DNA from 4 places in the Rhizobium sp. N324 genome. Region 3 is predicted to be linked to each of the others. Evidence: predicted binding sites of a transcription regulator. Region 3 holds the regulator's gene; each other region holds the start of a gene.
What was found. Region 3 encodes LexA, which represses DNA repair genes until DNA is damaged. Its sites were predicted from a motif close to TGTTCNNNNTGTGTTCNG; they were not measured.
Positions count from the first base shown of each region.

Region 1: the regulator LexA is predicted to act here: its motif matches at 4,190-4,207, upstream of uvrA (excinuclease ABC subunit UvrA).
Region 2: the regulator LexA is predicted to act here: its motif matches at 3,188-3,205, upstream of recA (recombinase RecA).
Region 4: the regulator LexA is predicted to act here: its motif matches at 3,884-3,901, upstream of AMK05_RS04750 (PA0069 family radical SAM protein).

Region 1 is NZ_CP013630.1:2,252,854-2,260,872, forward strand. It holds gene AMK05_RS10880 (bifunctional ADP-dependent NAD(P)H-hydrate dehydratase/NAD(P)H-hydrate epimerase) at 1-262, shown strand, start outside; gene AMK05_RS10885 (DUF72 domain-containing protein) at 269-1,075, opposite strand; gene uvrA (excinuclease ABC subunit UvrA) at 1,146-4,067, opposite strand; gene AMK05_RS10895 (single-stranded DNA-binding protein) at 4,351-4,857, shown strand; gene AMK05_RS10900 (MarC family protein) at 4,970-5,617, opposite strand; gene gyrA (DNA gyrase subunit A) at 5,866-8,019, shown strand, end outside.
Region 2 is NZ_CP013630.1:2,473,422-2,481,440, reverse strand. It holds gene cckA (cell cycle histidine kinase CckA) at 1-867, shown strand, start outside; gene AMK05_RS11990 (pseudouridine-5'-phosphate glycosidase) at 1,135-2,061, opposite strand; gene AMK05_RS11985 (carbohydrate kinase family protein) at 2,147-3,091, opposite strand; gene recA (recombinase RecA) at 3,319-4,407, shown strand; gene alaS (alanine--tRNA ligase) at 4,562-7,216, shown strand; gene AMK05_RS11970 (LysE family translocator) at 7,308-7,940, opposite strand.
Region 3 is NZ_CP013630.1:2,112,343-2,120,361, reverse strand. It holds gene eno (phosphopyruvate hydratase) at 1-591, opposite strand, end outside; gene kdsA (3-deoxy-8-phosphooctulonate synthase) at 733-1,578, opposite strand; gene AMK05_RS10255 (VOC family protein) at 1,578-2,471, opposite strand; gene lexA (transcriptional repressor LexA) at 2,668-3,387, shown strand; gene AMK05_RS10245 (ComEC/Rec2 family competence protein) at 3,368-5,785, opposite strand; gene gltA (citrate synthase) at 6,075-7,364, shown strand; gene lpxB (lipid-A-disaccharide synthase) at 7,406-8,019, opposite strand, start outside.
Region 4 is NZ_CP013630.1:994,473-1,002,491, forward strand. It holds gene AMK05_RS04730 (F0F1 ATP synthase subunit C) at 1-198, shown strand, start outside; gene AMK05_RS04735 (F0F1 ATP synthase subunit B) at 276-899, shown strand; gene AMK05_RS04740 (F0F1 ATP synthase subunit B) at 903-1,394, shown strand; gene AMK05_RS04745 (ribonuclease HII) at 1,663-2,352, opposite strand; gene AMK05_RS04750 (PA0069 family radical SAM protein) at 2,659-3,816, opposite strand; gene AMK05_RS04755 (hypothetical protein) at 3,955-4,473, shown strand; gene AMK05_RS04760 (hypothetical protein) at 4,861-5,175, shown strand; gene moaB (molybdenum cofactor biosynthesis protein B) at 5,194-5,745, opposite strand; gene AMK05_RS04770 (4-(cytidine 5'-diphospho)-2-C-methyl-D-erythritol kinase) at 5,745-6,656, opposite strand; gene AMK05_RS04775 (tetratricopeptide repeat protein) at 6,713-8,019, opposite strand, start outside.

The DNA.
Region 1 (8,019 bases), 140 kb from region 3:
CGCCGTGATCGTCTATAAAGGCGCCGATACCGTCATCGCCGCGCCGGACGGCCGCGCGTTGATCAACACCAACGCTCCCGCCTGGCTTGCCACTGCCGGTTCCGGCGACGTGCTCGCAGGCATCATCGGCGGATTGCTCGCCCAAGGCCTGCCGGCCTTCGAGGCCGCGGCTGCCGGCGTCTGGCTGCACGGAGAGGCAGGGCAACGCGCCGGCAAGGGCCTGACGGCGGAAGAGCTTGCGCTAGCGGTACTGCCGCTTTAGCTCGACTTATGACTGGAGCAAATTCTGCAGGGCGATCGCCCCATGCGGCGCGTTCACCTTGCCCTCATGGATCATGAAGGCGAAGACGTCGCGCGGCTCGGCCTTGACCTTGCGTTCCCCGTCGATCAACGGCAGATCGTCGGGAACCTTGCCTTCGGCCCAGGTGTCGAGCCGGTCCGCCCAGGCCTTCAAGTCCTTGTCGGGATAGCAGGTCGTTATGTCGTCCGATCCCTTCTGCAGCCTGGCATAGACGAAATCGGCCGTCACGTCGGCGATCATCGGATATTCGAAATGTTCGGCGCAAACAGGCGCCACGCCGTATTTCGCCAGCAACGCCACGAACTCCGGCACCTTGAAGGAATCGTGGCGCACCTCGACCACGTGGCGAAGCGCCAGCCCGTCCTGCTTTTCCGGCAGCAGCTTCAGGAAGGCCTCGAAATCGTCCGGATCGAACTTCTTCGTCGGCGCGAACTGCCAGAGCAGCGGCCCGAGATGATCGCCGAGTTCGCTGATTCCAGATGACAGGAACCGCTCCATCGATTCACCAGCTTCGGCAAGGACCCGCCGGTTGGTGACGAACCGCGTGGCCTTCAGCGAAAAGATGAAACCCTCGGGCACGTCGGCTGCCCATTTGGCGAAGACCGCCGGTTTCTGGGTGCTATAATAGGTGCCGTTGACCTCGATGACCTTCAGCTGGCGGCTGGCATAATTCAGCTCGTCCTTTTGCTTCAGGTCATCGGGAAAGAAATGCCCGCGCCAGGGCTCGAAGGTCCAGCCGCCGATGCCGGTGCGGATAGTGCCGGATTTCGTCATGTCGTCCTCCCAGTTGGCAGCCATTCAGTCGTGACCGTTTCCAGATCCTCGGGCGAGGCTGGCCTCATCGTCATTCCGCCGCAGCCGCCCTCTTGGCCGGCCGCCGTTCCAGCAATTCCTTGAGGAACTGTCCGGTGTAGGAGCGCTTCTCCTTGACGATCGCCTCGGGCGTGCCGAAAGCCACGATCTCGCCGCCGCCATCGCCGCCCTCCGGGCCGAAATCGAGCACCCAGTCGGCCGTCTTGATGACTTCGAGATTGTGCTCGATCACCACAACCGAATTGCCCTGGTTGACCAGTTCGTGCAGCATCTCGAGCAGCTTGGCGACGTCGTGGAAATGCAGGCCGGTCGTCGGTTCGTCGAGAATGTAGAGCGTACGTCCCGTCGAGCGCTTCGACAGTTCCTTGGCGAGCTTGACGCGCTGCGCCTCGCCGCCGGAAAGCGTGTTGGCCTGCTGGCCGACCTTGATATAACCGAGGCCGACATCTTTCAGCGCCTGCAGTTTGTCGCGCACGGCGGGTACTGCCGCGAAGAAATCGACGCCTTCCTCCACGGTCAAATCGAGCACGTCGGCGATCGACTTCTGCTTGAAGGTGACGTCGAGCGTCTCTCTGTTATAGCGTTTGCCGTGGCAGACGTCGCAGGTGACGTAGACATCCGGCAGGAAGTGCATCTCGATCTTGATGACGCCGTCGCCCTGGCAGGCTTCGCAGCGTCCGCCCTTGACGTTGAAGGAGAAGCGGCCCGGCTGGTAGCCGCGCGCCTTGGCTTCCGGCAGGCCGGCGAACCAGTCGCGGATCGGCGTGAAGGCGCCGGTATAGGTCGCCGGGTTCGAGCGCGGCGTGCGGCCGATCGGCGACTGGTCGATATCGATCACCTTGTCGATATGCTCGAAGCCGTCGATGCGGTCGTGATCGGCCGGGTTTTCGCGCGCGCCCATCACCCGCCTTGCCGCTGATTTATACAGCGTCTCGATCAGGAAGGTGGATTTGCCGCCGCCGGAAACGCCGGTCACCGCGGTGAACACGCCGAGCGGGATTGCCGCCGTGACGTTCTTCAGATTGTTGCCGCGCGCCCCGACCACCTTGATCTCGCGGCCCTTCTTCTGCTTGCGGCGCTCGTGGGGAACGGGAACGCCGAGTTCGCCCGACAGATATTTTCCGGTCAGCGACTGCGGATTGTCCATAATATCCTGCGGCGTGCCATGGGCGATGACCTGGCCGCCGTGAATGCCGGCGGCTGGGCCGATGTCGACCACGTCGTCGGCCGTCATGATCGCATCCTCGTCATGTTCGACGACGATGACGGTGTTGCCGATGTCGCGCAGGTGCTTCAGCGTGTCGAGCAGTCGGGCATTGTCGCGCTGATGCAGGCCGATCGACGGCTCGTCGAGCACGTAGAGCACGCCCGTCAGCCCCGAGCCGATCTGGGAGGCCAGCCGGATACGCTGGCTTTCGCCGCCAGACAGCGTGCCGGAGTTGCGCGACAGGCTGAGATATTCCAGGCCGACATCGTTGAGGAAACGCAGCCGGTCGCGGATTTCCTTGAGGATGCGCACGGCGATCTCGTTCTGCTTGGCATTGAAGCTGGCCGGCAGCGTCTCGAACCAGTCGCGGGCGATGCGGATCGACATGCCGGTGACTTCGCCGATATGCAGCGTGTTTATCTTCACCGCTAAGGCCTCCGCCTTCAGGCGGAAGCCGTTGCAGGACGGGCAGGGGGCCGCCGACATGAAGCGCTCGATGTCCTCGCGCGCCCAGGCGGAATCGGTCTCCTTCCAGCGCCGCTCGAGATTGGTGATGATGCCTTCGAAATTCTTCTGCGTCGTATAGGAGCGGGCGCCGTCGGCATAATGGAATTCGATCTTGTCGTCGGTGCCGTTGAGGATGACATCCTTGGCCTCGTCGGAAAGATCGTTCCAGCGCGTCCCGAGCTTGAAGCCGTAATGTTTGCCGAGCGCCTCAAGCGTCTGGTTGTAATAGGGCGAGGTCGACTTGGCCCAGGGGGCGATCGCGCCGTCGCGCAGCGTCCGTTCCGGCTCGGGCACGATCAGATCCGGATCGATTTTCTGCTGGGCGCCGAGGCCGTCGCAGGTCGGGCAGGCGCCGAAGGGATTGTTGAAGGAGAACAGCCGGGGCTCGATCTCGGGAATGGTGAAGCCGGAGACCGGGCAGGCGAATTTCTCCGAAAACAGCACGCGCTCATGCGTCTCGTTCAGCGACTTGTTGGCCGAGCCGCCGGCCGAAGTCTCCTCCGGCGGCAGCGGCTTGTCGGCGAATTCGGCGACAGCCAGCCCGTCGGCGAGCTTCAGGCAGGTTTCCAGACTGTCGGCCAGGCGGGCCGAGACATCCGAGCGCACGACGATGCGGTCGACCACCACGTCGATATCGTGCTTGTATTTCTTGTCGAGCACCGGCGCCTCGGCGATCTCGTAGAACTGGCCATCGACCTTGACGCGCTGGAAGCCCTTCTTCATCAGCTCCGCCAGTTCCTTCTTGTACTCGCCCTTGCGCCCGCGCACGAGCGGCGCGAGAATATAAAGACGGGTGCCCTCGCCGAACTCGAGGATGCGGTCGACCATCTGGCTGACGGTCTGGCTCTCGATCGGCAAGCCGGTCGCCGGCGAATAGGGAACGCCGACGCGGGCAAAGAGCAGGCGCATATAGTCGTAGATCTCGGTGACGGTGCCGACCGTCGAGCGCGGGTTGCGCGAGGTGGTCTTCTGTTCGATCGAGATCGCCGGCGACAGCCCCTCGATCTGGTCGACGTCGGGCTTCTGCATCATTTCAAGGAATTGCCGGGCATAGGCCGACAGGCTCTCGACATAACGGCGCTGGCCCTCGGCATAGATCGTGTCGAAGGCAAGCGAGGACTTGCCGGAGCCCGAAAGCCCGGTCATGACGATCAGCTTGTTGCGCGGCAGATCGAGATCGATGCCCTTGAGATTATGCTCGCGCGCGCCGCGGATGGAGATCGTCTTCAGTTCGCTCATCGTCTCAGCTTTGGTCCTTTGGGATAACAGCCCTTATTTAGTGATGCCGACCGGCGAGTCGAGGCTGAATGTCAACTAGGGTCAAGGTTTTCGATTCTGTTGACAGGATCATACGGATAAACTAGAACAAATAAAGAACAAAATTCCTGATGAATGCATGCGGCTTTCTGATGGGATAAACATGTGGATGAACGACCGTTTACGCGCATCGGCGGTCCGCGATGGTTTAAGGTGCGCTGATCGATTAACGCCGCCGGGCAGGGCGGCAGGCAGGGTGAGAAGCATGGCTGGTAGCGTAAACAAGGTAATTCTGATTGGAAACGTCGGTGCAGACCCGGAAATCCGCCGCACGCAGGATGGCCGGCCGATCGCCAATCTCCGTATCGCGACCTCGGAGACCTGGCGCGACCGCAATTCCGGCGAGCGCCGTGAAAAGACCGAATGGCACACGGTCGTCGTCTTCAACGAGGGCCTCTGCAAGGTTGTCGAGCAATATGTGAAGAAGGGCGCCAAGCTCTATATCGAAGGACAGTTGCAGACCCGCAAATGGCAGGACCAGCAGGGCCAAGACCGCTACTCGACGGAAGTGGTGCTGCAGGGCTTCGGTTCGACCCTGACCATGCTCGACGGCCGCGGTGAAGGCGGCGGTGCAAGCTCCGGCGGCGGCCGAGGCAGCAGCAACAATGATTATGGCGATGACTACGGCGCCCCGGCTCCGTCATCATCGCCAAGCCGCGGCGGTGGCGGCGGCAACTTCTCGCGCGACCTCGACGACGACATCCCGTTCTGATCGACCGTTTTTCCTGTATGATGAATATCCGAGAGCATGATGCCTTTGATGGCGTCATGCTCTTTTTCTTTGATCCCGCGCATTTCTTATCGCGCGGCAGATGCCGCACTTTTCAGTGCGGCGTCGCGCTGATGAGATTGAGCGCCGCTTTCGCGCCGTCGACGACGAATTGCACCGCTAGGGCGGCGAGGATGACGCCGAGCAGCCGTGTCAGAATCGCCCGGCCGGTGACGCCGAGGAAACGGTCGAGCCTTTCGGCAATCAGCAGCATCAGGAAGGTCAGCAGCAGATTGGCGGCGATGACGGCGATCAGCTGGGCTTTTTCCATGGAGGTCGGCAGCGTGCCGGCAAGCAGGATCGTCGCCGAGATCGCACCGGGACCGGCGATCAGCGGCAAGGCGAGGGGAAAGACGGCGATATTCTCGATATGATCCTTGGTGACGGCAGCCTCGCTCGCCTTCTCCTTGCGCTCCTGGCGCCGTTCGAACACCATCTCGAAGGCGATCCAGAAGAGCAGCAGGCCGCCGGCGATGCGGAAGGCGCCGATCGAAATGCCGAGCACGCCGAGCACGCCGGCCCCGAACAGCGCGAAGACGGCGAGGATGATGAAGGCGATGGTCGAGCCGCGCAGCGCCACCTGCGTCCGCTGGGCGCGGCTCATGCCCGTCGTCAGCCCCAGGAAGATCGGCGCGAGCCCCGGCGGATCGATGGTGACGAGCAGCGTCGTGAAGGCGTTGATCAATAGGTCGGCGCTTGCCATCGTCTCTCGGGAACCCCATATAGCCGCGTGGTTATTATGTGTGGTTTTATGATTGTGAAGCGGCTATTCCGATTTGGCAAATATCCCGCGGCGGCCCGCGGCGGATTTGTCCGGTTCGGCCACGCAACTTGCATATTTTACCCTCTTTAAGCCGCAAAAGCCTGTTCAAAACGCCGCGTGAAATTGGCGCGGGAACGGGCTTTCCGCTATAAATCTTCAAGTGATTCTAGAAGAGATCGTGATCTGTTTTGACTGAGCAAACACCCCCCGGCGGCGGGAAGCTCCCGCCAGGCATCGAGCCCATCTCCATCATGGAGGAAATGCAGCGGTCGTATCTCGATTACGCGATGAGCGTCATCGTCAGCCGCGCGCTTCCCGACGTGCGCGACGGCCTGAAGCCCGTGCACCGGCGCATCCTCTACGGCATGTCCGAGCTCGGCATCGACTGGAACAAGAAATACGTCAAATGCGCCCGCGTCACCGGTGACGTGATGGGTAAATACCATCCGCACGGCAATTCGGCGATCTATGATGCGCTGGCCCGCATGGCCCAGCCCTGGTCGCTGCGTCTGCCGCTGATCGACGGCCAGGGCAATTTCGGCTCGGTCGACGGTGATCCGCCGGCTGCGGAACGTTACACCGAATGCCGCCTCGAAAAGGCTGCCCATTCGCTGCTCGACGATCTCGACAAGGAAACCGTCGATTTCCGCGACAACTACGACGGCACGCTTTCCGAGCCGGTCGTGGTTCCCGCCAAGTTCCCGAACCTGCTGGTCAACGGCGCCGGCGGCATCGCCGTCGGCATGGCGACCAATATCCCGCCGCACAATCTCTCCGAAGTCATCGACGGCTGCATTGCGCTGATCGACGATCCGGCGATCGAGCTGCCGGAACTGATGCAGATCATTCCCGGCCCGGACTTCCCGACGGGTGCGAAGATCCTCGGCCGTGCCGGCATTCGCTCGGCTTATGAGACTGGCCGCGGTTCGGTCATCATGCGCGGCGTTGCGGCCATCGAGCCGATGCGCGGTGACCGCGAGCAGATCATCATCACCGAGATTCCCTACCAGGTGAACAAGGCGACGATGATCGAGAAGATGGCCGAACTGGTGCGCGACAAGCGCATCGAAGGCATTTCCGATCTGCGCGACGAATCCGACCGCCAGGGCTATCGCGTCGTCGTCGAATTGAAGCGCGACGCCAATGCCGAGGTCATCCTCAACCAGCTTTATCGCTATACGCCGTTGCAGACCTCTTTCGGCTGCAACATGGTGGCGCTGAACGGCGGCAAGCCCGAGCAACTGACCCTGCTCGACATGCTGCGGGCTTTCGTCTCCTTCCGCGAGGAAGTCGTTAGCCGGAGAACGAAATTCCTGTTGCGCAAGGCGCGTGACCGCGCCCATGTGTTGGTCGGCCTCGCCATCGCCGTCGCCAATATCGATGAAGTCATCCGCGTCATCCGCCAGGCGCCCGATCCGCAGTCGGCCCGCGAAGAACTGATGACCCGCCGCTGGCCGGCCGAAGATGTCGAAAGCCTGATCCGTCTGATCGACGATCCGCGCCATCGCATCAACGATGACCTGACCTACAACCTGTCCGAAGAGCAGGCCCGCGCCATCCTCGAACTGCGCCTTGCCCGTCTGACGGCCCTTGGCCGCGACGAAATCGGCGACGAACTCAATAAGATCGGCGAGGAAATCAAGGATTACCTCGATATTCTCTCCTCGCGCGTCCGCATCCAGACCATCGTCAAGGACGAACTGTCAGCCGTGCGTGATGAATTCGGCACGCCGCGCCGCACCGAGATCGTCGATGGCGGCCTCGAAATGGACGACGAGGATCTGATTGCCCGCGAGGACATGGTCGTCACCGTCTCGCATCTTGGCTATATCAAGCGCGTGCCGCTGACCACCTATCGCGCCCAGCGCCGCGGCGGCAAGGGCCGCTCCGGCATGACCACCCGTGACGAGGATTTTGTTAGCCGGCTATTCGTTGTCAACACTCATACCCCGGTCCTGTTCTTCTCCTCGCGCGGCATCGTCTACAAGGAAAAGGTCTGGCGACTGCCGATCGGCACGCCGACCTCGCGCGGCAAGGCGCTGATCAACATGCTGCCGCTCGCCCCCGGCGAACGCATCACCACCATCCTGCCCTTGCCCGAGGACGAGGAGAGCTGGGACAATCTCGACGTCATGTTCTCGACGACGCGCGGCACGGTTCGCCGCAACAAGCTGTCGGACTTCGTCCAGGTCAACCGCAACGGCAAGATCGCCATGAAGCTCGAGGAGGAGGGCGATGAAATTCTCTCCGTCGAGACATGCACGGAAAGTGACGATGTGCTGCTGACGACGGCGCTCGGCCAGTGCATCCGCTTCTCGGTCGACGACGTCCGCGTTTTTGCC
Region 2 (8,019 bases), 360 kb from region 3:
CGCGACCTCTGGCCCGTCAAAACCGATCTTTCGCAATTCGAACAGGTGCTGATCAATCTCTGCGTCAATGCGCGCGATGCCATGCCCGAGGGCGGCACGCTGACGCTGCGCACCCGAAACCTGACAGCTTCAGAGGTCTCCGCCTTCAACTATTCCTACATGCCGGCCGAGGACATGGTGCTGATCGAGGTTGCCGATAACGGCACCGGCATCGCGCCCGAAATCATGGACAAGATCTTCGAGCCGTTCTTCACCACCAAGGATGTCGGCAAGGGCACCGGGCTCGGCCTCGCCATGGTCTACGGCATCGTCAAGCAATCGGGCGGCTACATCCAGCCGGAATCCGAAGTCGGCAAGGGCACCACATTCCGGGTCTTCCTGCCGCGCCACATCCCGGAACCGGCGGTTGCCGCCGAAGCCGGCGCGATCGACGCCGCCGTCGCTGAAATCGGCATGCAGCCGGAGGCGCCAGCGGCGCAGCAGCCGGAGGACCTGACGGGATCGGCGGTCATTCTTCTCGTCGAAGACGAAGAGGCGGTGCGCCGTGGCGGCAAGCGCATGCTGGAAACGCGTGGCTACACCGTGCACGAGGCGGGCTCGGGCGTCGAGGCGCTCAGCATCATGGAAGAGCTCGACGGCAAGGTCGACATCGTCGTTTCCGACGTGGTCATGCCCGAAATGGACGGCCCGACACTGCTGCGCGAGCTGCGCAAGTCCTATCCCGACATGAAATTCATCTTCGTCTCAGGCTATGCCGAAGATGCCTTCGCCCGCAACCTGCCGCCGGAAGCCAAATTCGGATTTTTGCCGAAGCCGTTTTCGCTGAAGCAACTGGCTGTGGTGGTGAAGGAGACGTTGGACGGGTGAAGGCAGGCGGCATCGCCTTGGTAGATATGGCGTGCCGCGTGAGCCCCCCTCTGCCCTGCCGGGCATCTCCCCCACAGGTGGGGAGATTGGCTAGACGCAATGGCTTCCCCAAACAATTAGCGTCGCAGCTCGCCGAAACGTTGATGTGGCCGGAAGGTTTCGCCGCTTGTCATCTCCCCACCTGTGGGGGAGATGCCCGGCAGGGCAGAGGGGGGCTCACGCGGCACGCCCTATCTGCCAAGGCGATGCCGGCTGCCCCATTATCCCTCACTCCCCCAGCGCCACCGCAATCTCCGCCGCCAGCCGCGCATTGTTCTCGACCAGCGCAATATTCGTCTTCAGGCTCTGGCCATCCGTCAGGTCGAAGATGGTCGAGAGCAGATAGGGCGTCACCGCCTTGCCGGTGATCTCGTCGCGCGCGGCGCTGTCAAGCGCCCGCTCGATATAGATTTCCATCTCTTCGCGGGCGATCTCGTCGGCCTCGGGCACCGGGTTGGCGATGAGCATGCCGCCGTCGATGCCGAGCTGGTCGCGCACCGTCTGGAAATTGGCAATGGCGGCCGGGCTGTTCAGCGACAGCGGGCTTGGTATGCCCGAGGAGCGCGACCAGAAGGCGGGAAATTCTTCGCTCTCGTAAGTGACGACCGGCACGCCGCGGGTTTCCAGCACTTCGAGCGTCTTCGGAATGTCGAGGATCGCCTTGGCGCCGGCGCAGACGACGATGACGCCGGTGCGCGCCAGTTCCTCGAGATCGGCTGAGATATCGAAGCTTTCCTCGGCGCCGCGGTGCACGCCGCCGATGCCGCCGGTGGCAAAGACGCGGATGCCGGCACGCGCCGCCGCAATCATCGTCGCGGCGACCGTGGTGGCGCCGGTGCGGCGCTCGGCGATCGCGAAGGCGAGATCGGCGCGCGACACCTTCATCACCTCGGTCGCCTTGGCGAGCTGCTCCAGCTCGCCGGCTTCAAGACCAATATGCAGCGTGCCGTGAATGACGGCGATCGTTGCCGGCACCGCACCCTGTTCGCGAATGATCGTCTCGACGCTGCGGGCCATCTCGATGTTGCCGGGATAGGGCATGCCATGGGTGATGATGGTCGATTCCAGCGCCACCAGCGGCGCGCCGCGCTGCTTGGCGCTGGCGACCTCTTTCGAATAGGCGATCGGCAGAAGGGGTGAAATGGGCTTGGTCATGATCTGGTCCTGTCGTCGATGAGCATGATGCCGAAACGTGTCAGCGGTTTTCGCACCTCATGCTCGACTATTTAATATAGCGGCTTCAATGCAGAATTCTGACCTCGGGAACAAGGGCAAGCGCCGCATTCAAGAGATCCGGTGTCAGATTTTCGTCGACGGCATGCCGCGACTGTACGGTCAGCGTGGCGGCCGCTGTGCCGTGGCGAACGGCCTCCTCGAGCGGCAGGCCTGATATCAAGGCGGCGAGCGTGCCGGCCGCAAGCGAATCGCCGGCACCGGTGACATCGGCGACAGTAACGGCGACCGGCGGCTGCAGCGTCACGGCGCGGCCGTCGCAAAGTGCGACGAGCTCGCGGCGGCCGCGGGTGACGACCGCGTTTCGGATGCCGATCCCGTACAGAAGCGGCGGCCAGCCGGCAGCGTCTTCCGGCTGTTGCCCGGCAAGGGCGGAAGCCTCGGCCTCATTCAGGAACAGATAGTCGATATCCCCAAGGCAGGGTTTCAGCCTGACGACCTTGGCAGGCGAGATGGCGATTGCCGCGACCGGTTTTGCCAGGGAATGCGCCTTGGCAACGATCGCTGCGATCGTCTCCTCCGGCAGGTTGGCGTCGAAAAGAATGAGATCATGGGCGGCGAAGGCTTCGCGCACCCAGCGGATGGAGAGACGCCGCGGCACGAAGAATCGGTAGAGATCCATGTCGGCAAGGGCGACCACCAGATTGCCGTCCTTCTCGATGATCGCCGTATAGCTCGGGGTCTTGCGGTCGAGGAACACGAAAGGCCGGTCGTCGATGCCGGCGAAATCGGCGGCTTCGCCGACCATCTCGCCGATGGGATCGCCGCCGCGAGGCGAAATCATCGTCACCTGAAAACCGAGCCTTGCCAGATTGCGCGCCGCATTGAAACCGCCGCCGCCCGGCTCCTCGAACCACGTGCCGGGATTGCTGGCGCCCGGCGCCGTTTCGCCGGATATCCGGCCGCGCCTATCGATATGGGCGCCGCCGAGAACAAGAATCTTTTTCTTCATTTCAACCGCCTTCCGATGCCCGAGGCGCGAATCGAGGCGGTGCTAGCGGCCGCGGCAAAGCGGGTGCATATGGCCTAAGCCGTTGCTTTGCATTGATAAAACAAATATAGAACACAGGCTGTTTTACCTTTTTTTTCAATCGTTTGATCGCCTATTGCGGGAATAGAACAAATGGGGTACAAACTCGACATTGCTTGGGCGGCTTCAATAACCTAAAGGTGGATCGGATGTCTCAGAATTCATTGCGGCTGGTAGAGGACAAATCGGTGGACAAAAGCAAAGCGCTTGAAGCGGCACTCTCACAGATAGAGCGGTCGTTCGGCAAGGGCTCGATCATGAAACTCGGCTCCAACGAGAATGTTGTCGAGATCGAGACGATCTCGACCGGCTCGCTTGGCCTCGATATCGCACTTGGTGTCGGTGGTCTGCCGAGGGGCCGTATCATCGAAATTTACGGGCCGGAAAGCTCGGGTAAGACGACGCTTGCACTGCAGACCATTGCCGAAGCGCAGAAGAAGGGCGGCATTTGCGCCTTCGTCGATGCCGAACATGCGCTCGATCCCGTCTATGCCCGCAAGCTTGGCGTCGATCTGCAGAACCTGCTGATCTCGCAGCCCGATACCGGCGAGCAGGCGCTCGAAATCACCGATACGCTGGTGCGCTCGGGCGCGGTCGACGTTCTCGTCGTCGACTCGGTCGCCGCACTGACGCCGCGCGCCGAAATCGAAGGCGAGATGGGCGACAGCCTTCCCGGCTTGCAGGCGCGCCTGATGAGCCAGGCGTTGCGCAAGCTGACCGCTTCGATCTCCAAGTCGAACACCATGGTGATCTTCATCAACCAGATCCGCATGAAGATCGGCGTCATGTTCGGTTCGCCCGAGACGACGACCGGCGGCAATGCGCTGAAGTTCTACGCCTCCGTGCGCCTCGACATCCGCCGCATCGGCGCGGTCAAGGAGCGCGAAGAGGTGATCGGCAACCAGACCCGCGTCAAGGTCGTCAAGAACAAGATGGCGCCGCCCTTCAAGCAGGTCGAATTCGACATCATGTATGGCGAGGGCGTATCGAAGACCGGCGAACTGGTCGATCTCGGCGTCAAGGCCGGCATCGTCGAGAAATCCGGTGCCTGGTTCTCCTATAACAGTCAGCGTCTCGGCCAAGGCCGCGAGAACGCCAAGACCTTCCTGCGCGACAATCCGGATCTTGCCCGCGAGATTGAACTGTCGCTGCGCCAGAATGCCGGCCTGATCGCCGACCGCTTCCTGCAGAACGGCGGACCGGACCCCGATGACGGTGACGCTGCCGCGGAAATGTGATTTTCGCGCTTGAGCGCATCGGACAAATCCAACCGGCCGCATTCCTGATGAGAATGCGGCCGGTTTTGTTTGCCTGCTGGACAGTGGCGGAGGCGAACGTTAAAAGCCGATGGATTTAGATTTACCTGCCTCCGGCAGCATTGAAGGGCATAGCATGAGCGGTGTGAACGATATCCGGTCGACATTCCTCGACTATTTCAAGAAGAACGGTCATGAGATCGTCTCGTCGAGCCCGCTCGTGCCGCGCAACGACCCGACGCTGATGTTTACCAATGCCGGCATGGTGCAGTTCAAGAATGTCTTCACCGGTCTGGAGAAACGCCCTTATTCCACGGCGACGACCTCGCAGAAATGCGTGCGCGCCGGCGGCAAGCACAACGACCTCGACAATGTCGGCTATACCGCCCGCCACCTGACCTTCTTCGAAATGCTCGGCAACTTTTCGTTTGGCGACTATTTCAAGGAGAATGCGATCGAGCTTGCCTGGAAGCTCGTCACCGAAGGTTTCGATCTGCCGAAACATCGCCTGCTGGTCACCGTCTATTCCGAAGACGAGGAAGCCGCGACGCTGTGGAAGAAGATCGCCGGCTTGTCCGACGACAAGATCATCCGCATCCCGACCTCCGACAATTTCTGGCAGATGGGCGATACCGGCCCCTGCGGCCCCTGCTCTGAAATCTTCATCGACCAGGGCGAGAACGTCTGGGGCGGCCCTCCGGGTTCGCCTGAAGAGGATGGCGACCGGTTCCTTGAATTCTGGAACCTCGTCTTCATGCAGTTCGAGCAGATCGAACCCGGCGTGCGCAACCCGCTGCCGCGTCCGTCGATCGATACCGGCATGGGTCTGGAGCGCATGGCCTGCATCCTGCAGGGCGTCCAGAGCGTCTTCGACACGGACCTGTTCCGCACGCTGATCGGCACTATCGAGGAGACGATGGGCGCCAAGGCGGAGGGCAGCGCCAGCCACCGGGTCATCGCTGACCATCTGCGCTCCTCGGCCTTCCTGATCGCCGATGGCGTGCTGCCGTCGAATGAAGGCCGCGGCTATGTGCTGCGCCGTATCATGCGTCGCGCCATGCGGCACGCCCAGCTTCTCGGCGCCAAGGAGCCGCTGATGTACAAGCTGCTGCCGACGCTGGTGCAGGAGATGGGTCGGGCCTATCCGGAACTCGTACGCGCCGAAGCGCTGATCTCGGAGACGCTGAAACTCGAGGAAGGCCGCTTCCGCAAGACGCTGGAGCGTGGCCTGTCGCTGCTGTCGGATGCGACCACGGATCTCGGCAAGGGCGATATGCTGGACGGCGAGACCGCCTTCAAGCTTTACGACACCTACGGCTTCCCGCTCGATCTGACGCAGGACGCGCTGCGTGCCCGCGAGATCGGCGTCGACATCTCCGGCTTCACCGATGCCATGCAGCGCCAGAAGGCCGAAGCCCGCTCGCATTGGGCCGGTTCCGGCGAGAAGGCAACCGAAACCATCTGGTTCGAGCTCAGGGAAAAGAACGGCGCAACCGAATTCCTGGGTTACGACACCGAAACCGCCGAAGGCGTGGTGCAGGCGATCGTCAAAGACGGGGCTGCTGCTGACGAAGCCAGGGCCGGCGACAAGGTGCAGATCGTCGTGAACCAGACGCCGTTCTATGGCGAATCCGGCGGTCAGATGGGCGATACCGGCGTCATCTCGTCCGACCACGGCAGAATAGAGATCTCGGACACGCAGAAGAAGGGCGAAGGTCTCTTCGTGCACTCCGGCGTCGTTGTCGAAGGCGCATTCAAGAGCGGCGATGCGGTCGTTCTGACCGTCGATCACGCTCGCCGTTCGCGCCTGCGCGCCAACCACTCGGCAACACATCTGCTGCATGAGGCGCTGCGCGAGGTGCTCGGCACTCACGTTGCCCAGAAGGGTTCGCTGGTCGCGCCCGAGCGCCTGCGTTTCGACGTGTCGCATCCGAAGCCGATGTCGGCCGAGGAGCTGAAGATCGTCGAGGATATGGCCAACGAGATCGTGCTGCAGAATTCTCATGTCACGACCCGGCTGATGAGCGTCGACGACGCCATCGAAGAAGGCGCCATGGCACTCTTCGGCGAGAAGTACGGCGATGAAGTGCGTGTCGTCTCGATGGGCACCGGCCTTCATGGCGCAAAGAGCAACAAGCCTTATTCGGTCGAGCTCTGCGGTGGCACGCATGTGTCGGCCACCGGTCAGATCGGCCTGATCCGTGTTCTCGGCGAAAGTGCCGTCGGCGCCGGCGTTCGCCGCATCGAAGCGGTGACCGGTGAATCGGCGCGCGAATATCTCGCCGAGCAGGATGATCGCGTGAAGACGCTCGCTGCCTCGCTGAAGGTTCAGCCTTCGGAGGTTCTGTCGCGCGTCGAGGCGCTGATGGATGAGCGCCGCAAGCTGGAGAAGGAGCTGGCCGACGCCAAGCGTAAGCTCGCCATGGGTGGCGGGCAGGGCGGCGCGGTCGATGCCGTGCGCGAAGTCGCCGGCGTCAAGTTCCTCGGCAAATCGATATCGGGCGTGGATCCCAAGGATCTGAAGGGACTTGCCGATGACGGCAAGACCAGCATCGGCTCCGGCGTCGTCACCCTGATCGGCGTGTCCGACGACGGCAAGGCAAGCGCCGTCGTCGCGGTGACGCCGGATCTCGTCGAGCGCTACAGCGCCGTCGATCTCGTCCGCATCGCCTCTGCCGCCCTCGGCGGCAAGGGCGGCGGCGGCCGTCCCGACATGGCCCAGGCCGGCGGTCCGGACGGATCGAAGGCAGACGAGGCAATCGAGGCGGTGGCCGTAGCACTCGCCGGCTGAATACCGTCTGAGGGACATTTCGACATGTTGAGAGCGGCTGCGAGATCGGGGATTTCGCAGCCGGTCTTGTTTCGGGCGCTGGCCGTGGCGGTCAGTTCCGCGTCTGCAGGGCGAGACGGCAGGCAAGTCCGGTGAAGACCGTCGCCAACATATACTGTGGCAGCTTCGGGAAACGGCGGAGCGAAGCGAGCCGTGAGCGGATCGTGCTTCCGAGGATGATGACGGCACCGTTGACGATGAGGCCGATGCCGTTGAGCAGGGTCGCAAAGATAAGCATCTGCAGCATGATGGGACCGCTCTGCACATTCACGAATTGCGGAAAGAGAGCCACGACGAAGAGCGCCATTTTAGGATTGAGCAGATTGGTGGTGAAACCGGCAAAGAAGATGCGTTTGGCCGACAGTCGCTGGAGCGTCGATGGCGGCGCGAAGGCGGCGCCCTCAGAACGGATCGTCTTGTAAGCGAGGTAAAGCAGATAGCAGCAGCCGGCCCAGCGCACAGCTTCATAAGCGGCTGGCACCGCCATGACGAGTTGCGAAAGTCCGAACGCCGCGGCGAGGGCGTGGCAATAGGTGCCAAGCGCAATGCCGCCATAGGTGCAAAATCCGGCCGCACGCCCCTGGCTGATGCTGCGAGAGGCGATCAGCAGCATGTCGGGACCGGGCGTGGCTGTAAGCACCAGCGCCGCGGCGGCAAAGAGCATCAATGTTGGAAAATCCGGCATCAAGCAGTCCTCTTGGTTCGAGCCGGAATTCCGGTCTACGCAAGATTCGCCGAAGGTTCAAGTCAGCAGGATTTGTCAA
Region 3 (8,019 bases):
GTGGCCCTGAGCGGCCAGTTCCTTGCGGAGCGTGTGGAAGACTTCCGACCCCATGCGCACGGCTTCGGCGATCGTATCGGCGCCGACCGGCAGGATCATGAATTCCTGGAAATCGATCGGATTGTCGGCATGAGCGCCGCCGTTGATGATGTTCATCATCGGCACCGGCAAGAGGCTCGCGGAAGCGCCGCCGACATAACGGTAGAGCGGCAGGCCCGAGGCCTGGGCGGCAGCCTTGGCGACGGCCAACGACACGCCGAGGATAGCGTTGGCACCGAGGCGCGACTTGTTCGGCGTGCCGTCGAGCTCGATCATGATGTTGTCGATCTGGATCTGGTTTTCGGCATCGATGCCGCCGATCGCGTCGAAGATCTCGGTATTGGCGGCATCGACCGCCTTCTGCACGCCCTTGCCGAGGTAGCGCTTGCCGCCGTCGCGCAGCTCGACTGCCTCATGGGCGCCGGTCGAAGCGCCCGAGGGAACGGCCGCGCGGCCCATGCTGCCGTCTTCGAGATAGACGTCGACTTCGACGGTGGGGTTGCCACGGCTATCGAGAATCTCGCGGGCGATGATATCGGTGATTGCAGTCATGGGTTCTTCCTGCTCGGTGGGTGATCAATCGTTCGAAGCCTGTCATAATCGAAGGCGTGCAAATTACAATGGCGCATTGCGGCACCTTCGACCTGCATGTCCGATCGTCGCTATAACACGAACATGTCAGGCTTTTGACTGTCAGCCCTTGGCGACAGCATCGAAGGCCAGCAGCTTTTCCAGAAGCTGCGGCATGTCCTTGAGGTAGACCATGTTCGGGCCGTCGGACGGTGCGTTGTCGGGGTCCTGGTGGGTTTCAACGAAGACGCCGGCAATGCCGGTCGCGACCGCCGCGCGCGCCAGCGTTTCCACGAATTCCCGCTGACCGCCGGAGGATTCCCCCTGCCCGCCCGGCTGCGCCACCGAATGGGTCGCATCGAAAATGACCGGCGCACCCATCGACGCCATGATCGGCAGCGAGCGCATGTCGGAAACCAGCGTGTTGTAGCCGAAGGAGGCGCCGCGTTCGCAGAGCAGCACGTTCGGATTGCCGCTGGCGTTGAGCTTCTTCAGCACGTTCTTCATGTCCCAGGGGGCAAGAAACTGGCCCTTCTTGACATTGACGGCACGGCCGGTCTCGGCGGCGGCGATCAGAAGGTCGGTCTGGCGGCAGAGGAAGGCCGGGATCTGCAGGACATCGACCACCTTTGCCACTTCGGCGCATTGCTCGGCGGTGTGAACGTCGGTCAGGACGGGAAAGCCGAACTCCTTCTTGAGATCGGCGAAGACCTGCATGCCCTTTTCAAGGCCGATGCCGCGCTCTGCCGACAGCGAGGTGCGGTTCGCCTTGTCGAAGGAACTCTTGTAAACGAGACCGATGCCGAGCTTTGCACAGAGCTCCTTCAGCGTGCCGGCAACCATGAAGGCATGGTCGCGGCTCTCCATCTGGCAGGGGCCGGCAATCAGCGACAGGCGGCCGGTATTGGAAAAGGTGACCTGGCCTGCGCCCGCGCCGATCCTGACTTCCGAATTCGTATCAGTGCTCATCATCTTTCCTCGAAGGCGAAAAGCGTGCCCTGCCCGGGCGCCGGCTTCACCAGAATACGATTGTTCTTGCGCGTGTAGGTCACTCCGTTAGCAGCCAAATGCGCTTCTGTCACGGCAAGATCGGCGACGGTGAAGCGGATGGCCCGGCCGCGCAGGCCGCGGTCGGCGGATGAGACGGCAAACTCGAAATAGGCCTCCAGCCCTTCCGGCGTCATCAGGCTGATTTTCGCATTCGGCGCCGCGATATTGACGCCGAAACCGGTTTTCTCGACGGCCGACTGCGCCATGACAAGGCTGACGAAACCGGCGAAGGCGGAGGCATCAGGCGCGCACAGCGCGATCTCGGCGATGCCGGTCACGCCATTGGCATGTGTCTCCAGCGCGCCGCGGTCGGCCGGCAATGGATTGATGCGTTGGCAGGTGAAGAGAAAGAAATCGGGTGCCCGCAGATCCGCGGCAAAGGCCAGTTTGAAGCTGCCGATGCCTTTGGAACCGTCCGGCATTTTCATCAGCCGGCTGAACTCCAGCATCTCGCCGGCGCTCAATCCGCCTGAAATGAAGCTTTGATGATCGAGGCCGGCATCCTCGGTGCCGAAAACCACGGCCGAAAGCCCCTCATCGCCGCAACGGAAGCGGAAGGCCCGGTTGCGGGCGGTGAAGACATTGCCTTGCCGCGCCGAGGACTCGCTCTCCTCGACGCTCGCGATACCGAGCGGCTCCAGATAGGTCTTGTCGGCGAAGAAGACGCAGGCATTTTCCGTTCCGAAGGGATGACGGGCATCGGCCGCAACGGTGAAGCCGAGCTTGCCGAGTCTTTCGCGCGCCAGATCGATATTGACGACCGGCAGCACGACATGATCCAGTGGGTGCGGCTTGGCGGAATTCGTGTTCATGATATCCCCTCCTGCAATTGCGAAGAGATGTGCGACGGCGCCTTCCTCAATGCAAGACATGGCGCCGATCCGGCGAATGAAAATAAAAATCTCAACGAGTTGGCGCCAAGTTTTACGGAAATTTAGCTACTTGCGGAACACATATGGAACATATAGTGTCTGTTCTGGATTTGTTTCAATCAGGGGTCACACGCCGATGCTCACGCGCAAACAACAGGAGCTTCTCCTTTTCATTCATGAGCGCATGAAGGAATCCGGCGTTCCACCGTCCTTCGACGAGATGAAGGACGCCCTGGATCTGGCCTCGAAATCCGGCATTCATCGCCTGATCACGGCGCTTGAGGAACGCGGCTTCATTCGCCGCCTACCGAACCGCGCCCGGGCGCTCGAGGTCATCAAGCTTCCGGAGGCCTATAGCCCCAGCATTCAGCCCCGGCGTGGTTTTTCGCCGAGCGTCATCGAGGGCAGCCTCGGCAAGCCCCAGCCGGTCGCCGCCCCCGCACCCGCAAAACCCGTCGCCGACAACGGCAACTCGGTCTCGGTGCCGGTCATGGGCCGAATCGCCGCCGGCGTTCCGATTTCGGCGATCCAGAACAACACCCACGACATCGTCGTTCCCGCCGACATGCTCGGCTCGGGTGAGCATTATGCGCTGGAGGTCAAAGGCGATTCGATGATCGACGCCGGCATCTTCGACGGCGACACGGTGATCATCCGCAACGGCAGCACGGCAAGTCCCGGCGACATCGTCGTCGCCCTCGTCGATGACGAGGAAGCGACGCTGAAGCGCTTCCGCCGCAAGGGCGCCTCGATCGCGCTTGAAGCCGCCAACCCGGCTTATGAGACCCGGATCTTCGGGCCAGACCGCGTCAAGGTGCAGGGCAAGCTCGTCGGTCTCATTCGCCGCTATCACTGACGCTGGACGGGCCGGTTTCGGCGAAACTATTGCTGCGCCAGTCATAGGCGCGATGGCGTATCCACGGCCGCGACAGGCTCTCGAATGCGGTTGCGACCTCCAGGCCGGCGTCCGCGAAGCGCAGCTCGACGGAACCGGTCCTGCGTAGCGTCTCACCGGTAAAGAGCGTCGCGCCCGAGCGGCAGCTATTGAAACGCAGGCGGACAGACGTGACGACGATATCGGAGGCATCGCAGGCCGGACCGAGATAGGCGGCATTGTCGATGACGGTGACGACGCGCCCATTGCCAAGCCTTGATGTGCACCAGGCCTTTTTGACACAGGAAAAGCGGTTTGTTTCACCGCCCGCCGCCGCCCGCATCGCCGTCCTCGCTTCGATCTGCTGATCGTGGGAAAGCCTGACGCGGCGGTCTTCTCCCTCCGGCGGGATAGCAGGGCCTTCCAACATCTTCGGTGGATGATGTGTCGGCAGGACCAGTGCTCTCTGCCACTGGTCGAAAATGAAATCCGGCGGGTTTTCGCGGTTGGAAGCCATTGCCGCCACTGCAACGAGCGCGACCAGACTGCCATCCTCCGAAATCACCAGATCCGGCGGCCGGGGGACCGGCAGAACCAGCAGGAAGAGCGTCGAGACGGCGAGGGTCGATGTGCCGGCATGGCGCAGCCGGGTGCGCAGCAGTGTCAGCAGCAGGAAGCCGGCCACGGCGACGGCGAAATACCAGGCGGGCAAACGGCCGACGCCGATATCGCCGCCCCAGCCGGACACCGTCTTGGCGACAGCGATCACCAGATCGAGGCCGAAGCCGACGACCTCCCAGAGCGGAGCGTCCAGGCCGAACGGCATGAGCAACATTGCCAGCAGCCCGGCCGGCATGACGATGAACGAGATGATCGGCATCGTCGCGAGGTTTGCCGGCAGGCCGTAGGCCGTCAACCGATGAAAATGCTCGATCGAAAACAGCGCCGTGGAAAAACCGCCGATCAGCGAGGTCAGCAGGACGCCACCGAAGAAACCGGCGACCGCAACGACCGGCCGGAAGATCGGCAGCTTGAGCAACGCGTTTTCGCGGACGCGCCGGTCCTTCCACAACTGATAGCCCGATACCAATGCCAATGTCGCGGCAAAGGACATCTGGAAGCTCGGGCCCAGCACTTCGGAGGGTGAAATGGCGATGATGACAAGCGCCGAGAGAACGACATTGCGCAGGCTGATCGACGGCCGATCGAAGAAGACGGCGATCAGCATGATGGCCATCATGATGAAGGCGCGTTCGGCCGAGACCCCGAATCCGGAGATCAGGTAATAGGCGGTGACGGCGGTGAGCGCGCCTGCGGCGGCGATCTTCTTCGTCGGATAGGCCTGGGCGACGCCCGGAAAGAGGCTGAGCAGCATCCGGAAGCCGACGAAGAAGATGCCGGCCGACAGCGCCATGTTGAGACCCGAGATCGCGACGATGTGGGCAAGGCCAGACTGGCGCAACGCCTCCGTCGTCGCATTCGAGATGGCGCGCCGCTCGTCGGTCACCAGGGCGGCGGCAAAGGCGCCGGTATCACCAGGCAGGATCGACCTGATGCGGTCGCCGATGCTGCTACGCAACCGGTAAAGCCATTCGAGCATAGCTTCCGACGGCGACCTTGCACCCTGCGGGCTCGCCGCCAAATCCTTCTCAGGGGCGCCGTAGAAGAAGCCGTTGGCGCCGATGCCGTCGAAATAGGCGCCGAAGGAGAAGTCATTGAGTTCGGGAAGTGCGGGGCCCGAGGGCGGCGTTAGCCGCGCCCTGCCGGTGATAATGTCGCCGATCTCGAAAGGCGTGTCGGCGCCGCGGACAATCGCGGTTACGCGCCCCGGCGGCCGCTTCAACTCCGGCTCGTCTGTGGCCCTGACGGCGAGAATGTAGCGCCAACGCCCACGGCCGTCGCCTTCGCGCCGTTCGACACGGCCGGTCAGCGTCGTCGTCACGGATGAATCGAGGATCACGGTCGATGCCCGCCAGCTCTCGAACTGTGCGCAGAGCATGCCGCAGACCACAAGTGCAAGCGCCAACAACGTCGTTCGCAACACGGCCCGGCTACGGTCGGTGATGAGAACCGCAATGGTCAGCACCGACAGCGACAGCAGTAATGTCAAAAGCGGAAAATCGGATGCGGCCAGAAACCAGAAGGATGCGCCGGCGCCGAGGAAGACCGGCGAAAACAGCAGCAGGCGGCCGTGATCCGCCTCCTCGCCCAGCATGGACCTGCAAGCGCGCAAGGATTGGCGGGCTGCGGCCGGCAGCCGGTGGCGCCAGGGCGTCGCCGACTGCGTCCTTGCCGATGGCGTCGCCACCACAGGCAGAGAAACGCCGGAGGATCCGGCGCCAGCTTCCGGCCGCAATTCGACTGTCGTCAATTCCTGCATGCGCCGCCCAAGTCACCCGCGAAGGCGCCCAGAATGCAACCTCCCAACAAATCGGGCAAGGATAATCGATTGAAATATGAGGGAAAATCGCGAGCGCCAAAAGGCCAGTCGAATCATTGGCTTCCGATATGCACGCTGCTCATCGCTGCAGTGCCTAAAAGGTGATACTGCAATGCACAAAATGCCGTCACGGTAACTTGGCATTAGCGTCGCGATCATATAGCTATCGGTGAGGACGCTTAACCCCTATGGCGCTTTTATGGCGCCACCGCCATTCCGGAGGATCAGCATGACGGATCAAAGCGCTACAATAAAAATCGGTGACAAATCTGTCGACCTAGCCGTCAAGAGCGGCACGATCGGCCCGAGCGTCATCGATATCGGTGCTCTCTATAAGAACACTGCCTCCTTCACTTACGATCCGGGTTTTACCTCGACCGCATCCTGTGAATCCAAGATCACCTACATCGACGGCGACGAAGGTGTGCTGCTGCACCGCGGCTATCCGATCGAGCAGCTGGCCGAGCATGGCGACTTCCTCGAAGTCTGCTACCTGCTCCTCTACGGCGAACTGCCGACCACCGCGCAGAAGAAGGATTTCGATTACCGCGTCACGCACCACACCATGGTGCACGAGCAGATGAGCCGCTTCTTCACGGGCTTCCGCCGCGATGCGCATCCGATGGCCGTCATGTGCGGCTGTGTCGGCGCGCTATCGGCTTTCTATCACGACTCCACGGATATCACCGATCCGCATCAGCGTATGGTCGCCAGCCTGCGCATGATCGCCAAGATGCCGACGCTTGCCGCGATGGCCTATAAGTACCATATCGGCCAGCCCTTCGTTTATCCGAAGAACGACCTCGATTACGCATCGAACTTCCTGCGCATGTGCTTTGCCGTGCCTTGCGAGGAATATGTGGTCAATCCGGTGCTTGCCCGCGCCATGGACCGCATCTTCATCCTGCATGCCGATCACGAGCAGAACGCCTCGACCTCGACCGTCCGCCTCGCGGGTTCGTCGGGCGCCAACCCGTTCGCCTGCATCGCGGCCGGCATCGCCTGCCTCTGGGGCCCCGCCCATGGCGGCGCCAACGAAGCAGCGCTCAACATGCTGAATGAGATCGGCTCGGTCGACCACATTCCGGAATATATTGCCCGCGCCAAGGACAAGAACGATCCGTTCCGCCTGATGGGCTTCGGCCACCGCGTCTACAAGAACTACGATCCGCGCGCCAAGATCATGCAGAAGACGACGCATGAGGTGCTCGGCGAGCTCGGCATCAAGGACGATCCGTTGCTCGAAGTAGCGATGGAGCTGGAGCGCATCGCGCTCACCGACGAATATTTCATCGAAAAGAAGCTCTATCCGAACATCGACTTCTATTCCGGCATCACGCTGAAGGCGCTGGGCTTCCCCACGACCATGTTCACCGTGCTCTTCGCGCTTGCCCGCACCGTCGGCTGGATCGCGCAGTGGAACGAGATGATCGAGGATCCGGAACAGCGCATCGGCCGCCCGCGCCAGCTCTATGTCGGCGAACCGAAGCGTGACTACATTCCCGTTTCGAAGCGCTGATCGCTTCGGCCGATATATCGCCCGAAAAGAAGAAAACCCGGTCAGAGACGACCGGGTTTTTTCTTGTTCAGCACGTCGAGAAGGATTTCGGCGGCATGTTCGCCGGGTGGTTTTTTGGTCTGCATGCGCTGCCAGATCAGATCGTAGCCTTCTTTCATCGCCTTGAGCTGGTAGGTGTCGGCCGACAGCCGCTCCATCCAGCGTGCGAGACTTGCACCGCGAAGGATATCGTTCAGATATTCCGGCACGACCGCGTAATCGGCAATCAGGTTTGGCAGCGCGCCGGTCCAGGTCTTGATGGCCGATGTCAGCAGCCGCATGATCCAGTCGACCTTGTAGGCGGAGACGACGGGAACATCGGCCAGCGCCAGTTCGAGGATGACGGTTCCGGATGCCGCCATGGCGGCATCGGCTTCCGCGAAGGCTTGCCATTTTGCTTGCGCACCGACAACGATCTCCGGCTTGACCGCCCAGTTCTCCGTCAATTGGCGGACCAGCGCCTGCCTGTGCGTCACTGTCGGCAGAACAAAGCGCATCGGTCCATTGCGGGCGACAAGTTCGTTTGCCGCCACCTCGAAATGCGGCAGGAGATTCTGGATTTCGGAGGAGCGTGAGCCGGGCAGAAGCAGGATCGTGCGATTGCCGGGCTGCCTGC
Region 4 (8,019 bases), 1.1 Mb from region 3:
GCAGGCCTGGCTTGCTTTGGTATGGCCGGTACGGCTCTCGGCCTCGGCAATATTTTCGGCAGCTACCTCTCCGGCGCACTGCGCAATCCGTCTGCCGCTGACAGCCAGTTCGGCCGTCTGGTATTCGGCTTCGCCGTTACGGAAGCTCTGGGCATCTTCTCGCTGCTCATCGCTCTCCTCCTCCTCTTCGCCGTCTGATATCGGTGAATAGATGGATCACGGCCTGCGACCGCAAGCCGTGATCCTTTGCATTTGCAGTCCACCTGGAGGTGAGCATGTTTTTTGTGACCCCGGCTTACGCTGAAGAAGCACCGGCGGCAGCGACGGGTACGGATGCGCATGCCGCTCCGGCCGCAGGCGAGGTCCATACCGAGACTGGTGTTGCCGGAGGCGAACACGCCCGCGGCCCATTCCCGCCTTTCGATTCGACGACCTTCGCATCCCAGCTGCTCTGGCTGGTGATCACGTTCGGCGTCTTCTATTTGCTCATGCAAAAGGTCATCGCGCCGCGCATCGGGACGATCCTCGATCAGCGTCACACGCGCATCTCCCAGGATCTGGAAGAAGCCGGCCGCCTGAAGGCGGAAGCCGACGCTGCCGTCCAGACCTATGAAGGTGAACTGGCCGCTGCCCGCGCCAAGTCCAACGCGATCGGCGCTGCTGCCCGCGACGCCGCCAAAGCCAAGGCTGAGGAAGATCGCCGCGCTGTCGAGGCAAGCCTGTCTGAAAAGATCAAGGCTGCCGAAGTCCGCATCGGCGAGATCAAGGCCAAGGCTTTCGCCGACGTAGGCACTATTGCCGAGGAAACCGCGGCTGCCGTGGTCGATCAGCTGATCGGCGGCTCCGTCGCCAAGGCCGATGTCGCCGCTGCCGTTGCAGCCGCCAAGAAGGAGGCTTGATCGATGGAATTTGCCTTTGACGCGACTTTCTTCGCCTTTGTCGGCCTCGTCCTGTTCTTGGCGCTGGTCGTTTACCTGAAGGTTCCGGGCATGATGGCGCGCTCCCTCGACGACCGCGCCGACCAGATCCGCAACGAACTGGCTGAAGCCAAGCGCCTGCGCGAGGAGGCCCAGCACCTGCTCGCCGAATACCAGCGCAAGCGCAAGGAAGCGGAAGCCGAAGCGGCCCATATCGTTGCCGCCGCCGAGCGCGAAGCCGAAATGCTGACCACTGAAGCAAAGAAGAAGACGGAAGAATTCGTCGCCAACCGCACGGCGCTTTCCGAGCAGAAGATCAAGCAGGCAGAGGCCGAGGCGATGAAGGCGGTCCGTTCCGCCGCCGTCGATCTCGCAATCGCTGCCGCTGAAACGGTGCTCGTCAAGCAGGCTGATGCCAAGGTCCAGTCCGAGCTCTTCGGCAATGCCGTCGGCCAGGTCAAGACGCGGCTCAACTGAGCGGTATCGAATGGAATAGGAAAAGGCCGGGCATGTCCCGGCCTTTTCTTGTTGACAGATCTTTTTATGAAATCCGAGCCTGTCCGGTTGAGGTTAGCTTGGCAAGCCCCCTCCCCAACCCCTCCCCACAAGGGGGAGGGGGTTAACCTACGGCCCCGGCTGCATTCAATCCTGAACGCAGATCATGCGGCTGGCTCTAGCCCCTCCCCCTTGTGGGGAGGGGTTGGGGAGGGGACTTAAGCAGCTCTCGGCAGTCTGAACCCCAGACCTATTCCGAAATCAGTTCGTCCATCTCAGGACCGCCCTCGACCTTGCGCAGCGGCCGAAAGCTCATCCGGTGCAGGGAGCAGGGGCCGAGCTTCTCGATGCCGGCGCGGTGCTGCGCCGTGCCGTAGCCGACATGGGCGGCAAAGCCGTAATCCGGAAAGACGTGATGCGCGCGCGCCATCATCCGGTCGCGTGTGACCTTGGCGACGATCGAGGCGGCGGCGATCGAGACCGAGCGGGCATCGCCCTTGACGACAGCCTGCCCGGGGCAATCGAGGCCGGGCGGCACGTCGAGCCCGTCGGTCAGCACGTAGCTTGCCGGTATGGCGAGGCTGCAGATGGCGCGACGCATGGCGTCGAGACTCGCTTTGCGGATATCCGTCTCGTCGATGCGCGTCGAGCTGGAGGAGGCGATCGAAACCGTGGCGGTCGCCAGGATCTGCGCGAACAGTTCCTCGCGCCGCTGCGCCGAAAGCTGCTTGGAATCGTTCAGACCCTCCGGGATGCGCTTTGGATCGAGGATGACGGCGGCCGCGACAACAGGCCCGGCCAGCGGCCCCCGGCCTGCCTCGTCGGCGCCGGCAACCGGCCAGTGGCCGGCCTTGCGGGCCTTGAGCTCCAGCCGGAAGTCCGGCACCAGGGGAGCCGCTTGGAAAAGCTGGGGAGAATCGGGTGGCGTGCGAGGTCTCATGCGGCTGAACCTCGCACGCCAACCCGATTGCCCGCAAGTCCCCGATCAGGGCGGCGCTCGGGGACCGGGTCCGGCGGATGGTGGCGGTCGGTGCCATCCGCGGGAATTGCGCTCGGGGCTCGAAAACAGGGCGGTTTTTCTGAGCAGCCGATGCGCAAGCTTCAAGCAATTCCTGGAAAAGCGCGGCACGATTTCCATCCGGAATTGCGCAAAAAGTCAAAAAAACAATTCCAGGAAAACTGCGGCGCGGTTTTTCCCAGGCAAAGCGCGAAGCGCTTTTGCCAAGAATTGCTTAAAGAACAAAGCCTAGAGCAGCGACAGCTGCACGCCGCTGCCATCAGGCGGCACGAACAGATCGTCGCGCAGCGGCATGCCGCGCCGCGTAAGGCCGAAACGCCTGGCGGCCATTTCAAAGCGCCGGGCGATCTGCCAGGCATAGGGACCGGCGCCCTTCATGCGCTTGCCGAATTCGGCATCGTAATCCTTGCCGCCGCGCATCGAGCGCACCAGCGACATCACATGCCGGTAGCGATCGGGATAATGCTGCAGCAGCCAGTCGCGGAAGAGCGGGCTGACCTCGAGCGGCAGTCTCAGGATGACATAGCTCGCCTCGGCGGCGCCGGCCGCCTTGGCCGATTCGAGGATGCGCTCCAGCTCATGATCGTTCAGCGCCGGGATCAGCGGCGCAGCCATCACAGCCGTCTGGATGCCCGCTTCCGACAGCGTGTGAATGGTCTCCAGCCGCCGCGGCGGCGTCGCGGCGCGCGGTTCCATCGTCCGGGCAAGCTTGCGGTCGAGCGTGGTCACGGAGATACCGACACGCACCAGGTTCTTCGCCGCCATCTCCTGCAGAATGTCGAGATCGCGCAGGATCATCGCCGACTTGGTGACGATCGAGACCGGATGATTCGCCTTGTTCAACACCTCGAGAATGCCGCGCATGATGCGCCATTCCTTCTCGACCGGCTGATAGGGGTCGGTATTGGTGCCGATCGCGATCGCTCGCACCTTGTAACCCGGCTTGGCAAGTTCGCGCTCCAGCAGTTTTGCCGCATCCGGCTTGGCAAACAGCTTCGTCTCGAAATCGAGCCCCGCCGAAAGACCCATATAGGCATGCGTCGGCCGGGCGAAACAATAGATGCAGCCATGCTCGCAGCCACGATAGGGATTGATCGAGCGGTCGAAGCCAATGTCGGGCGATTCGTTGCGGGTGATGGCCGTGCGCGGCTTCTCGATCTGCACGTCCGTCTTGAACGGCGGAAGCTCTTCCAGCGTCTGCCAGCCGTCGTCGAAGGTCTCGCGCTGCAGCGCCTCGAAGCGTCCCGACGGATTCAATCCCGCCCCACGCCCGCGGCGCCGGTCGACCTCGATTCTCAGACCGGAGGACACGATCATCGCATCGGCAATATCTGCCGTATTGGCAGGCGCGAATGCGGCCTGCCCTGCCAGGGACTGCTCTCTCATCGGATTCTCCCGCGGCAAAAGCCATCGCTTCCGCCCGTTTTGATGATTAAATTCCTATCCGCAAAACAAGAACAATGCAAGAACAAAATACGGAAAACGCCGCTGGCAAAAATTTGTGCGGCGCATTATGAATGACCAATGTTGACGGTTGTTCTCGAATGCCGGGATCAGGAATCTGAGCTGGCCCAGACTCTATCGGTATTGGTGGCAGGTGCCGTGGAGGGGCTCGTCAGCGATGTGATCGTGCTCGATCATGGATCGCGCGACGGCACCTCGCGGGTCGCCGACGCCGCCGGCTGCCGGTTTCTTTTACAATGGGATATCAAGGACATCCTCCGCTCCGCCCGCGGCGAATGGCTGCTCTTCATCGAGCCGGGCGCCCGGCCCCAGGCCGGCTGGATCGACGAGATCGCCGAATATATGGCGCTCAACAAGCTGCCGGCGCGCTTCACCGCCTCGCGCGGCTATCGGCGCCCGTTTTTCCAGCGCGTCGGCCGGGCGACGCCGCCGCTGGAACTCGGTTTGCTGATGCCGAAGAACCAGGCGCTCGCCGCCGCCCAAAGCGGCATGGCCCTTGCCGAATTCGCCAAGGGCCAGAAGCCGCGCAAGCTCGCCAGCGAACTGATTCCGTCCTGGGTGGCGCGCGCGGCGCGGTAAGATCTCGGTCATCCCACGGCTGGCCGGTTTCCACCGCCCAAAAACCCCTCCCCACAAGGGGAGGGGCTAACCTGCCGCACCGCTTCCCGTAACCGTCTGTCGAACGGCAGCAGCCCAGCAGACCTCGCCTTTTGATCGCTGCCGGACACCACAGCTTAGTCCCTCCCCCTTGTGGGGAGGGGTTGGGGAGGGGTTTTCTCGAAGATGTGAGTCGCCGGTCTCCATCGCACAAAGATGGCGCCCAATAGGATTTCGCGCTATAATTCGCCCATGGCGCCGTCGAAGCGCCGCGCTTCGCAACGGATGGCCATGGAATGCCGGTGGACGGCAGAATAGGTCGGCGACAATCTCCTCTTCTGCCGGGTTCCCGGCGAAAGGAGGTGCGTCATGGTACGCAATATGGTTTACGGCCTCGTCGCCGTCATATTGCCGACATTGGTGATCGCGCATCCGCATTCGGCAGCATCGCAGACGATGCTCAGTTGCGCAGGCCGATCCGATGTCGTCAATTTCCTCGACAAGAACTTCGCTGAAAAGCTGACAGCGGTCGGACTGGTCAACCAGAACGCCGTTCTCGAGGTCTATGCCGCCGAAAGCGGAACCTGGACACTCGTCGTCACGGATGTCCACGGCATCAGCTGCATCCTGCTGTCGGGTGACAGCTGGGAAACGATGCCGGCTCTGCCGGGCCTTGCCACCTAGCGGGCCGGGTTAGGCCGCCTATTTTGTCGCGCCGCGCTTCAGGTGCTCGTCCAGGCGCGGCATGATCTCGACGAAATTGCAGGGAACGCTGCGGTAGTCGAGCTGCCCTTTCAGAATGCCGTCCCAGGCATCCCGGCAGGCGCCGGGCGAGCCCGGCAGCGCAAAGATGAAGGTGGCGTTGGCGACGCCGGCCGTGGCGCGAGACTGGATCGTCGCCGTGCCGATCTTCTCATAGGAAATACGGTGGAAGACGGCGGAAAAGCCGTCCATGCGCTTTTCGAACAAAGGCTCCAGCGCCTCCGGCGTCACATCGCGGCCGGTAAAGCCGGTGCCGCCCGTGGTGATGACGACGTCGATCTCATCCCGCTCGGTCCAGGCCTTCACCCGTGAGGCGATTTTTTCGCGGTCGTCCGGCTCGATCGCGCGGTCGATCAGCCGGTGGCCTGCTTCCACGATCCGCTCCGCCAGTGTGTCGCCTGACTTGTCCGTCTCCGGCGTGCGCGTATCCGAGACGGTGAGGATCGCAATGCCGACGGCGATGAAGGGCCGCTTTTCGTCCAGTCCTGCCATCACTTGCCTCCCGAAACGGTTTCCGTCGCCTGGAAATACCAGTCGGGTCGCTCGTCGTGAAGAGCTGCCGCCGCATCTTGCGCTTCCGCCATGCTCGCAAATATGCCGAAACAGGTGGCGCCGGAGCCGGACATGCGGGTGAGCAAAGCGCCGCGCGCCCGCAGCATCGCCGAGATGACCGCAATCTCCGGCATCAGCTCGCGCGCCGGCGGCTCCAGGTCGTTGCGGGCAGCAGCTATCACGTCAAGCCAGTCGGCACTCCCGGCAAGAGCCGGAGCGAGGCTCAGAGCCGGATTGTTCTTTGCCGCCAGCCGGCGGAAAACCTCCGGTGTCGACACCCCTTTCAACGGATTGGCGAGTACCATGGCAAAGGCCGGCAGATCAGGCACGGCTGCGATCTCTTCGCCGATGCCGCGGGCAATCAGCGGCCGGCTCTCAAGACACATCGGCACATCGGCGCCGAGCTTCAGCGCGATGCCGGCGAGCGCCTCCGGTGGCAGGCTCATGCCCCAGAGCCGCATCAGCCCGCGCAGCGCCGCGGCCGCATCGGCCGAGCCGCCGCCGATGCCGGCGGCAACAGGCAGGTTCTTTTCCAGGTGGATATGGACGGGGAAGGCGAGGGCGCCGACCGCCTCGCGCAGGAGATCGCGTGCCCGCAGCACCAGATTGGTGCCGCCATCGCCGGCAAGCATCTCGCCGAAACGGCCCGACAGGGTGAAGGCGTCGGCCTGTGACGGCAGGAAACCCAGCCGGTCGCCGCAATCGGCGAAGGTCACCAGCATATCGAGCAGATGATAGCCATCTGCCCGCTGGCCCGTCACATGCAAAGCGAGGTTGATCTTCGCGCGCGCCGCTTCCATGACGCCGAAGCATGATGCCGAAAAGTGTGAGCGGTTTTCGGATGACATCATGCTCTATTTCTTTAATTCACCCTCGGCCAGGCCCTCTTCAGGCAAGCGTCCCCCGGTCAGGATTTCTTGTCGACCGGCGGCGGGGTGACGGGGGCGGGGTCCGGCTGCTTCTTGTCGGCCGCCTTGGCATCATCGCTGACGGCGGGCAAGCCGTTGGCGACCTTGTCCTTGATCTTCGGGATCTCGGCGGCTTCGGGCTCGGAGGCGAGCGCCCGGTTCCACTGATAGACGGCCTCGAGCTTGCGGCCGACGCGCCAATAGGCGTCGCCGAGATGGTCGTTGATCGTCGCGTCGCCGGCCTTGATCTGGGCCGCCCGCTCCAGCTCGTCGACGGCGTCGTCGAAACGGTTGAGGCGGAAATAGGCCCAGCCGAGCGAATCGATGATGTAGCCATCGTCGGGGCGAAGGTCGACGGCCTTCTTGATCATGGCGAGGCCTTCGTCGAGGTTGCGGTTCATGTCGATCCAGGAATAGCCGAGATAGTTCAGCACCTGCGGCTGGTCGGGATTGAGTTCCAGCGCCTTGCGGAAATTCGGCTCCGCCTGGTCCCACTTCTTCAGCCGCTCATAGGCAATGCCCCGTTGGAAGAAGACGCTCCAGTTGGCACGGCCGGCAATGGGACCGATCGCTTCGACCGCCTTGTCGTAATTGGCAGCCATCGCCTCGTAGTCCTTGGCGTCGGAGAGCACGCTGCCATAGGCGAGGTAGCTGCGGATATCCTTCGGGTCGGAGGCGATCAGCGCCTGCAGGTGTTTGCGTGCCTCGTCCACCTTGCCGCCCTGGGCAAGGGCGAGGCCGAGCTGCAGCTCGGAGATGCGCCGCATCGGCGAATTCTCCGGCACCTTCTTGTAGAGCGCGATGGCGCGGTCCATCTGGTTCTGCTTCTCGGCGATGCCGCCGAGCAGCACCAGCGTATCGGCGCTGTTCGGGTCGAGCGCATTGGCGGTCTGCAGGTAAAGCGAAACGATGTCCTCGGCGCCGTCGCGGTTCAGCGCGCCGCCGACCGAAAACAGCACGCCGGCAGCGCCTTCTTCGGCCGTCTTGACCTGCTGCTCCTGTTTCTCATCCTTTTCGATACTGTCGCGCAGCGCGTTCAGCGGCGCATAGTTCGGCAGCAGATTGTCGCCGACGGAAACGGCGTCGAGCGCCTTCTGCTTGTTGCCTTGTGCCGCTTCGAGGCGGGCAAGCGCCATCACCGCGCGCATGAAGGTGTCGGGCGCCGTCGCCCCGCCTTCCTTGTCGAGCACGGCATCGTTCAGATGCTTTCGGGCGGATTTCACGTCGCCGGTGGCGATGGCGATGGCGCCGGCATTGTAATTCTGGAAGATGCGGACCCAGTCCGGCCCCTTCATCTTCTCGACCA